One region of the Chromobacterium sp. FG89 genome, then DNA from elsewhere that is predicted to be linked to it. Evidence: predicted binding sites of a transcription regulator. Region 1 holds the regulator's gene; the other holds the start of a gene.
What was found. The regulator FNR, encoded in region 1, switches genes on or off when oxygen is low (the NO sensors DNR and NnrR bind a similar motif). The targets are predictions, from matches to a motif close to TTGATNNNNATCAA.

Region 1 (4,411 bases):
GGCGTCTTCATCGACACCATGGTGATCTGTACCGCCACCGCCGCCATCATTCTGCTGTCCGGCGTGTATGACCAGGGTTTGAGCGGCGTGGCGCTGACGCAGAAGGCGATCGAATCGCAGTTCGGCCCGATAGGCGCGTCCTTCCTGGCGGTGGCGATGTTCCTGTTCGCCTTTTCCACCATCATCGGCAATTACGCTTACGCCGAGGGCAATGTCGAATTCATCCGCAGCAATAAGGGGATCTTGCTGGCCTTCCGTCTGATCGTGCTGGCGATGGTGATGTTCGGCGCGGTGGCCAGCCTGCCGCTGGTGTGGGATATGGCCGACTTCGCCATGGGCCTGATGGCGCTGATCAATCTGGTGGCCATCGTGCTGCTGTCGCGTTATTTCTTCATTGTGCTGAAGGATTACGAGCGTCAGCTGAAGCGGGGCGAGTCCACCCCGGTGTTCAAGGTGGCGGATTACCCGGAACTGGCCGCCAAGGTGGAAAAAGACATCTGGTAAGCCTGCGTCCGGCTCCAACGATAAACAGCCCGCGTCCTGACGCGGGCTGTTTTGTTGCTAGCCCCGTTCAAATGGTCTTGGAGTAGCGCGCCTGGGTGCGGCGCTCCCGCAGATGGCGGTCGAAGATCATCGCGATATTGCGGATCAGGAAGCGGCCCTTGGGCTCCACCATGATGAAGTCGCCGTCGAAGGACAGCAGGCCCAGTTGCTGGTATTCGCGGATCTGCGGCAGTTCTTCGGCGAAGTACTCGGCGAAGTTGATGCCGTGGATCTCTTCCAGCGCTTCCACCGACAGCGAGAAGCGACACATCAGGCCTTGGATGATGCTGCGGCGCAGGATGTCGTCATTGTCCAGCGTCAGCCCGCGCAACACCGGCAGATGGCCGCTGTCCAGCGCCGCGTAATAACTGTCCAGGTCCTTGGCGTTCTGGCTGTAACAGGGGCCGACCTTGCCGATGGAGGACACGCCAAGACCGATCATGTCGCAGTCCGCATGGGTGGAGTAGCCCTGGAAATTGCGTTGCAGCCGGCCCTGGCGCAGGGCGGAGGCCAGTTCGTCGTCCGGCTTGGCGAAGTGATCCATGCCGATGAAGACATAGCCGGCGTCGGCCAGGCGCTGCACCGAGTCCTGCAGGATGTCCAGCTTGGTTTCCGGCGAGGGCAGATCGGCCTCGTTGATGCGCCGCTGCGGCATGAACACGGTGGGCAGGTGGGCGTAGTTGTACAGCGCCAGCCGGTCCGGCCCGATGGCGATCACCTTGTCCAGCGTGCGGCGCACCGATTCCCGAGTCTGCAGCGGCAGGCCGTAGATCAGATCGACGCTGACGGACTTGAAGCCGGCGTCGCGCGCGGCCTGGATCACCTCCAGTGTTTCCTCTTCGGACTGCACCCGGTTCACCGCCTGCTGCACCGCCGGTTCAAAGTCCTGAATCCCGACGCTGATGCGGTTGAATCCGAGTTCGGCCAGTTTGAAGATTGTCGCCGCGCTGACTTTGCGCGGGTCTATTTCTATGGAATACTCCCCCTCCTTCAAGAACTCGAAATGAGTCTTGAGCAAGGTCATCAATCGTTCCAGTTGCGCGTCGGACAAGAAAGTGGGGGTGCCGCCGCCGAAATGCAGCTGTATCACTTGCTCGCGGCGGCCCAGACAGGAGGCGATCATGCGGACCTCCTTCTCCAGGTAGTCCAGGTACAAGTCCGCTTTGCCGCTGTCCTTGGTGATGATCTTGTTGCAACCGCAGTAGTAGCAGATAGTGTTGCAAAAAGGTATATGAGCGTACAATGATAAAGGTTTCCGGTTGGCGCCGATGCTGCGCTGCCGTAGCCAGTGGATGTAGTCTCTTTCGGCAAAACCCGGCGTAAAGCGATCCGCTGTCGGGTATGACGTATATCTAGGACCTGTCCCGTCGAGGCGCTCAATCAGCGCGCGGTCGAATTCAAAATGGGCAGGAGAAAATGGGTGGGTGGTCTTCATGTCGTATTTGGATGGCAAAACCTCTGGTGGACTGGTAAATTTGCGGAAATCCTGCGAATTTCGCTTTGATAAGGGTCAAGCTTCATCGCAAGCTTGTACTAAACATGCCATGTCCGATCAGAACCATATCTCTTTGCATAACCTGAAGGTCTCCTGCTCCAACTGCAGCCTGAAGGAACTTTGTCTACCTGTGGGGCTTAACCGCGAGGAGCTGACCCAGCTCGACGCGGTGATCCGCCAAAGCCGCCGTTTGAAGCGCGGCGAGTACTTGTTCCGCAGCGGCGAGGGCTTCCGTTCGCTGTTCGCGGTGCGCACCGGCTTCTTCAAGACCAGCGTCGCCAGTCAGGACGGCCGCGAGCAGGTCACCGGCTTCCATATGTCCGGCGAACTGATGGGCCTGGACGGCATTTCCGCCAATGTGCACGGCTGCGACGCCATCGCGCTGGAGGACAGCGAGGTGTGCGAGCTGCCGTTCAGCCGCATGGAGAGCCTGGGCCGCGAAATTCCCACCCTGCAGCACCATTTCTACCGTCTGATGAGCCGCGAGATCGTTCGCGATCAGAATGTAATGTTGTTATTGGGCAACATGAAGGCGGAAGAGCGCTTGGCCGCCTTCCTGCTCAATCTGTCGCAGCGTCTGTCCACCCGCGGCTTCGCCGCCAACGACTTCATCCTGCGCATGAGCCGCGAGGAAATCGGCAGCTTCCTCGGCCTGAAGCTGGAAACCGTCAGCCGCACGCTGTCCAAGTTCCAGCAGCAAGGCTGGATCACCGTCGATCATAAGCACATCCAACTGGTGATGGTGGACGAATTGAAGGCGCTGATTTCCGGCTGCGCTCACGCCAACGGACATTGATTCCGCCGCGCGGGCGGGCAGATGGAAAACGCAAGGCAAGCCCTCGGGCTTGCCTTTTTTCATGGGGCCGGCGCGCAGTCCGCGATTTGCAGCAGCAGCCGCGACAGCGGCGCCTCCTGAGGCCAGCCCGGCGGCACGGCGAAGCCGCGGGCCACTTCATGCCAGTCGCCGTCGGGGCCGGGCTGCAGTTCGGCCAGCAGCTGCGGCGCCTCGGCCTGTTCCAGGCGCGCGCGCAGTTCCGCCGCGTCGGCGGTGTGTTCCGGCGAGCGGCGCGCCGGCGCCAGCCAACTGAGCCTGGGCAGCCAGGCCCAGCGCGAATCCGCATTCAACGCCGGCCAGTCGCCGCGCAGCGGCCAGTATTGCCCGTACAGCGGCTGGGCGCCGGGCGGCGCTTCCGGCGCGGTGTCGCGGGCGTGGAACAGCCAGCCGCTGAGCCGGGCGCCGACCGCGCAGCCCTCAAAGCCCGCCGGCAGCGTCGCTTGCGCCGCCGGGTGGCGGGACAGGCGCAGCTGGGTTTGCAGTTTATGGGCTTTCAGCGCCCAGGCGTCGCGCAGGCTGGGGCCGGTCAAGGTGTCCGCGCTGCGGCCCAGTTGCAGATAGAACTTGCTGGCGGCTTCCAGATGCAGCGGTTGGCCGTCTAGGCGCAGCAGGAAGTCGAACTCGCCGACGGTGCGGCCGTCCGGCGCGCGCACCGGCAGATTGCTGGCCACCAGTTCGATGTGCGGCGCCAGCCGGAACCAGAAGGACAGCAGCCGTTCCGCGTAATGGCCCAGACGGCGGGTGGGCTGGCGCGCCAGCCAGTGCTGAAGTTCGGCAGGATCGGCGTCCAGCGTTTGCAGCAAGGCCGGGCCGTCGGCCCCCAGCAGCCGCTGCGGCGGGATGTCCGCGCCGCTGCGCCAGGGAGAGGGCGCGGAGAGCAGAAAAGCCAGATCGCGCACCGCCGGGTGCGCGTAGGGCAGGGTGAACGGCGGCTTATTCGCCATCCTGTCCGGGCGCGTCGCGGCGGACTTCGCCGTCGGCGGCGCGCTGCACCTGTTTGAGGAAGCCGCGCAGGATGTCGATTTCCTCGCGCAGCAGGCCGGCGCGGTTGAACAGGGTGCGCATCCGGCGCATCATCCGTTCGCTGTTGCGGCGGCGGAAATAGCCTATCTTGTCCATGGTCTGTTCCAGGTGGCCGCAGAAGCCCTCCACCTCGCCCAGCGCCGCCGCGTCGCTGTCGGCGCGCAGATAGTCGACGTCCACGCCGGTGTGGCTGAACAGTTCGTAAGTCATCACCTGCACCGCCATCGCCAGATTCAGCGAGAAGTAGTCCGGGTTGCCGGGGATGGTGACCAGGCGGTTGCATTGTTCGACTTCTTCAATGGACAGGCCGAAGGTCTCGTTGCCGAACACCAGGGCCACTTGTTCGCCGGCGCGGGCGCGCGCCACCAGTTCCGGCGTGGTCTGGCGCGGGGTGGACAGCGGGGTGGTCAGCTCGCGACGGCGGCTGGTCAGCGCGCAGGCGATGGTGACGTCTTGCAAGGCCTCGGCCAGGCTGGACACCACGGTGGCCTGCTCCAGAAGATCCACCGCGCCGG
Region 2 (4,411 bases), on a different contig from region 1:
CGGCTGGTGGAGGAGTCGCAGCGCGGCATCAACGGCTCCGCCTATCGGCCCGGTCCTTATTCGCCCTACACCGAGGCCTTGGTGGAGAAATTCACCCACTGGTACGCGCAGCGGCTGGGCGACGGCCTGGAGCGGGAACGGCGCGGCCATGAATAGCGCGCCGCCGGCCAGCCCATTGGATGATCTCCCGTCAGCCGCCGATCTGCCGCTGTGGCGGGCCGGCGAGGACAGCCTGCTCGTCTGCGTTCAGGCGCGGGAGGAAACCCACGATGTCAAAACCTTCGTGTTCCGCGCCGAGCCGCCGCGCCGCTTCCCTTATCTGCCCGGCCAGTTCATCACGCTGGAACTGGACATCGACGGCGCCGCGGTCAACCGCTGCTACACGCTGTCGTCCACGCCCACCCGGCCGGACCGGGTGTCCATCACCGTCAAGCGCATTCCCGGCGGCGTCGTTTCCTCTTGGCTGCACGAGCATCTGCGCCCGGAAATGGCGCTGCGGGTCTTGGGGCCGGCCGGCGAGTTCAGCTATGCGCGCCACGCTGCTTCGCCCTATCTCTTTCTGTCCGCCGGCAGCGGCATCACCCCGCTGATGTCGATGACCCGGGCGCTGACCGATCTGGCCTCCGGCGCCGACATCCTGTTCGTGCACAGCGCGCGCTCGCCGCGCGACATCGTGTTTCGCAAGGAATTGAGCCTGCTGGCCAGCATCCACCCCACTTTCAGCCAGGCGGTGATTTGCGAAAACCGGGCGGGAGAGCCGGATTGGGCCGGCCTGATCGGCCGGCTGGACCGGACGCTGATCGAGCGCATGGCGCCGGATCTGCACGCGCGCCAGGTGTTCTGCTGCGGCCCCGCGCCCTATATGGCCGCAGTGCGCGAGCTGCTGCGCCAGTGCGGTTTCGACATGAGTCGCTATCACGAGGAAAGCTTCAATTTCGCCGAACTCAGCGCGGCGCCGCCGGACGAGGCGGTGCGGACGCCGCAGCCCGGCGTCGAGGGCCGCGGCTTCAATGTGCGCTTCGCCAAAACGGGGGACGATTTGTCGGTGGCGCCGGGGCAGACGGTGCTGGCGGCGGCGCTGGCCAAGGGCATGCGCCTGCCGGCCTCCTGCACCCGCGGCGTGTGCGGCAGTTGCAAGAGCCGTCTGCTGGAAGGCCGGGTGGACATGCGGCACCAGGGCGGCATCCGGCCGCGCGAAGTGGAGCAGGGCTATTTCCTGCCTTGCTGCAGCTTGCCCTTGAGCGATCTGGTGGTGGATCGCTGAGCGCCAGTCCAATCCAAAGTCTCGCGAGCCAGGGCGAAACAAGGCGAAAACGAGCGAAAAAGCGGCATGTACAAGCGGCATTGCGCGTTTTGAGCTTGTACTCACCGTACAACGCTTCACGAAGCGCCGCCGTCTTTGACCGCTTCCGCGCGCGCGTCCGTCGCCTCCCCGTCCTTCACGCCTGCCCGGCCGCGGCCGGCGTTTTTGTTTTTGCCGTCGGCGGCGGATTGCGGTTTTTTTACGACACCGGCCGGCCGGGCCGGAGACGAAAGCCGGCGCTGGATTTGGCGGCCAGGCCTATGCCGGCCGGTTTTGCGCGCGGATGTCGGATTTGGACGGCTTGTTGTCGGAATACCCTTACTTGGCCCAGCCCTTCCTTCCTATCTTGAACCTTGATTTACATTAAACATTCTTCGAATTGTCAGTGGCCGCGCCGAAGGGAGCCGGGATGCAAACGATCAAGGTCGAGGTCAGAAACCTCCACAAGGTGTTCGGCGGCAAGCCGGCGGAAGTGATGTCCTTGCTGCGGGCCGGCGAGAGCAAGGACGAAGTGTTTCGGCGCACCGGGGCGGTGGTGGGCGTCAACGACGTGTCGTTCTCGGTGCGCGCCGGCGAAATCTTCGTGCTGATGGGCCTGTCCGGCTCCGGCAAATCCACGCTGATCCGCCTGATCAACCGCTTGCTGGAGCCCAGCGCCGGCCAGATCCTGCTGGACGGCCAGGACCTGACCCGGCTGTCGCCCAGGCAATTGGTGGCCTTGCGCCGCCGCGACATGAGCATGGTGTTCCAGAGCTTCGCGCTGATGCCGCACCGCACGGTGCTGGACAACGCCGCCTTCGGCCTGGAAGTGGCCGGCCTCGGGCGCAAGGCCCGCGAGGCGCGGGCGCGGGAAGTGCTGGAGCAAGTGGGGCTGGCCGCCTTCGCCGGCAAGTACCCGCATCAGCTCTCCGGCGGCATGCAGCAGCGGGTGGGCCTGGTGCGCGCGCTGGCGGTCAATCCCTCGCTGATGCTGATGGACGAGGCCTTCTCGGCGCTGGACCCGCTCAAGCGCGCCGAGCTGCAGGATTTGCTGCTGCAATTGCAGCGCGAGCAGCGCCGCACCATCGTCTTCGTCTCCCATGATCTGGAAGAGGCGCTGCGCATCGGCAGCCGCATCGCCATCATGGAGGGCGGCCGGCTGGTGCAGGTGGGCAGCCCGCGCGAAATCATCGAATGCCCGGCCGACGACTATGTGCGCAACTTCTTCAAGAGCGTGGACACCTCGCGCTATCTGCAGGCCAAGGATCTGATCGAAGCCGCGCCGCCGCCGCGCGCGACGGCCGCTCCGCACGTGGAGCCGTCCTGTAGCCTGTCCGATGTGCTGTTGCGGCTCCAGGGGCAGGCCGAACCGCTGCAGGTGCGCGACGACGACGGCCGCTGCCTGGGCGTGATCACCCCCAGCAGCGTGCTCAACAAGCTGTCCCAGCACCGCCCTAGCGCGGCCGCCCACCACTGAACCCCAACGGGCGTCGCCGGCGCGGGGGCGTGTGGCTCTCGCCGCCCTGAGCGCGTCCGGCGAGACGAGGAGCACGCCGCATGGCCGACACCAGTCCCCAATCCCCGCTGCCGATAGGCAGCTGGGTTAACCAGATCATCCATTTTCTGCTGGAAAACAACGCCGGGGCCTTCGACGCCGTCGGCGGCGGCATCGACTGGTTCGCCACCCAGGTGGAGGCCTTGTTGCAGGGCGTGCCGCCATGGGCGCTGGCCGGCGTGTTCGCCGGCGTCGGCCTGTGGCGGCTGGGCTGGAAGTTCGCCGTCTTCGTCTGCGCGGCGCTGGGCCTGATCTGGGCCACCGGCTTCTGGAGCCAGACCGTCGCCACGCTGGCGCTGACCCTGTCCGCCACCTGCGTCAGTCTGATGCTGGGCGTGCCGCTGGGCATCTGCTGCGCGCGCTGGCGCTGGGTCAACGCCCTGGTCCGGCCGGCGCTGGACTTCATGCAGACCATGCCGGCTTTCGTTTATCTGATTCCCGCGGCAATGTTCTTCGGACTGGGGCGGGTGCCGGGCATCCTGGCCACGGTGGTGTTCGCGGTGCCGCCGGCGGTGCGCTTGACCAATCTGGGCATCCGCCAGGTGAACCGGGAGCAGGTGGAGGCGGGCAACGCCTTCGGCTGCACCTCTTGGCAATTGCTGTTCAAGGTGCAGCTGCCCATCGCGCTGCCGTCCATCATGGCCGGGGTCAATCAGACCATCATGATGGCGCTGTCCATGGTGATCATCGCCTCCATGGTGGGGGCCGGCGGCCTGGGCAACGATGTCCTGGCCAGCATACAGCGGCTGGACGTCGGCCTCGGTTTCGAGAGCGGGCTGGCGGTGGTGCTGCTGGCCATCATCCTGGACCGGATCACCGAAAGCTTCGGACGCGCGCCGGAAGCGGGCGCCGCGGCCGACGGCTGAGGGTGAAACAGGAGGAAACCAGGGACGAAACAATACCTGCGCAACGGTTTTCAAGGCCGGCTGCGAACCGCTTCGGAGCAGAACAACAATTCTTGCAACGCACACATTGGAGGTCGTGATGGGACCGCAACAGATCGCCTCGTTGTCGCATATCGCCTTTTTGCTGCTGGACCGGTTTTCAATGATCGCGTTCTCCAACGCGGTGGAGCCGTTGCGCATGGCCAACTACCTGTCGCGCAAGAAGCTGTACCGCTGGAGTCTGCTGTCGGCGGATGGCGAGCCGGTCAGCGCCAGCAACGGCCTGAGCTTGTCGCCGATCTCCGCGCCGGGCCCTCCGCAACAGTACGACATGCTCATCGTCTGCGGCGGCTGCCAGGTGCGCGAGGCGGCCACCGACAAGGTGCAGGCGCTGATCCGCCGCTTCGCCGCCCAGGGCGTGCCGCTGGGATCGATCTGCACCGGCACCTTCGCGCTGGCCCGGGCCGGGGTGCTGAACGGCTACCGCTGCGCCATCCATTGGGAAAACCTGCTGTCCATCAGCGAGGAATTCCCCCGCACCCGCTTCACCTCGGACCTGTTTGTGCTGGACCGGGACCGCTTCACCTGTAGCGGCGGCACCGCGCCGCTGGATTTCATGTGCCATCTGATCCGCCACAAGGGCGGCAAGAGCCTGGCGGCCGACGTCTCGGTGCAATTCATCGTGGACCG

Region 2: a site for FNR is predicted at 1,657-1,670, ahead of ACODRW_RS18375 (quaternary amine ABC transporter ATP-binding protein). Genes of this name have one in related genera too.

The regions. Positions count from the first base shown of each region.
Region 1 covers NZ_JBMDIQ010000029.1:37,981-42,391, forward strand. Annotated here, with positions in the region: gene ACODRW_RS21460 (alanine/glycine:cation symporter family protein) at 1-504, shown strand, start outside; gene hemN (oxygen-independent coproporphyrinogen III oxidase) at 572-1,978, opposite strand; gene fnr (fumarate/nitrate reduction transcriptional regulator Fnr) at 2,088-2,834, shown strand; gene ACODRW_RS21475 (DUF1853 family protein) at 2,894-3,817, opposite strand; gene ACODRW_RS21480 (RNA methyltransferase) at 3,807-4,411, opposite strand, start outside.
Region 2 covers NZ_JBMDIQ010000020.1:49,451-53,861, forward strand. Annotated here, with positions in the region: gene ACODRW_RS18365 (aromatic ring-hydroxylating oxygenase subunit alpha) at 1-156, shown strand, start outside; gene ACODRW_RS18370 (FAD-binding oxidoreductase) at 149-1,264, shown strand; gene ACODRW_RS18375 (quaternary amine ABC transporter ATP-binding protein) at 1,713-2,759, shown strand; gene ACODRW_RS18380 (ABC transporter permease) at 2,840-3,703, shown strand; gene ACODRW_RS18385 (GlxA family transcriptional regulator) at 3,822-4,411, shown strand, end outside.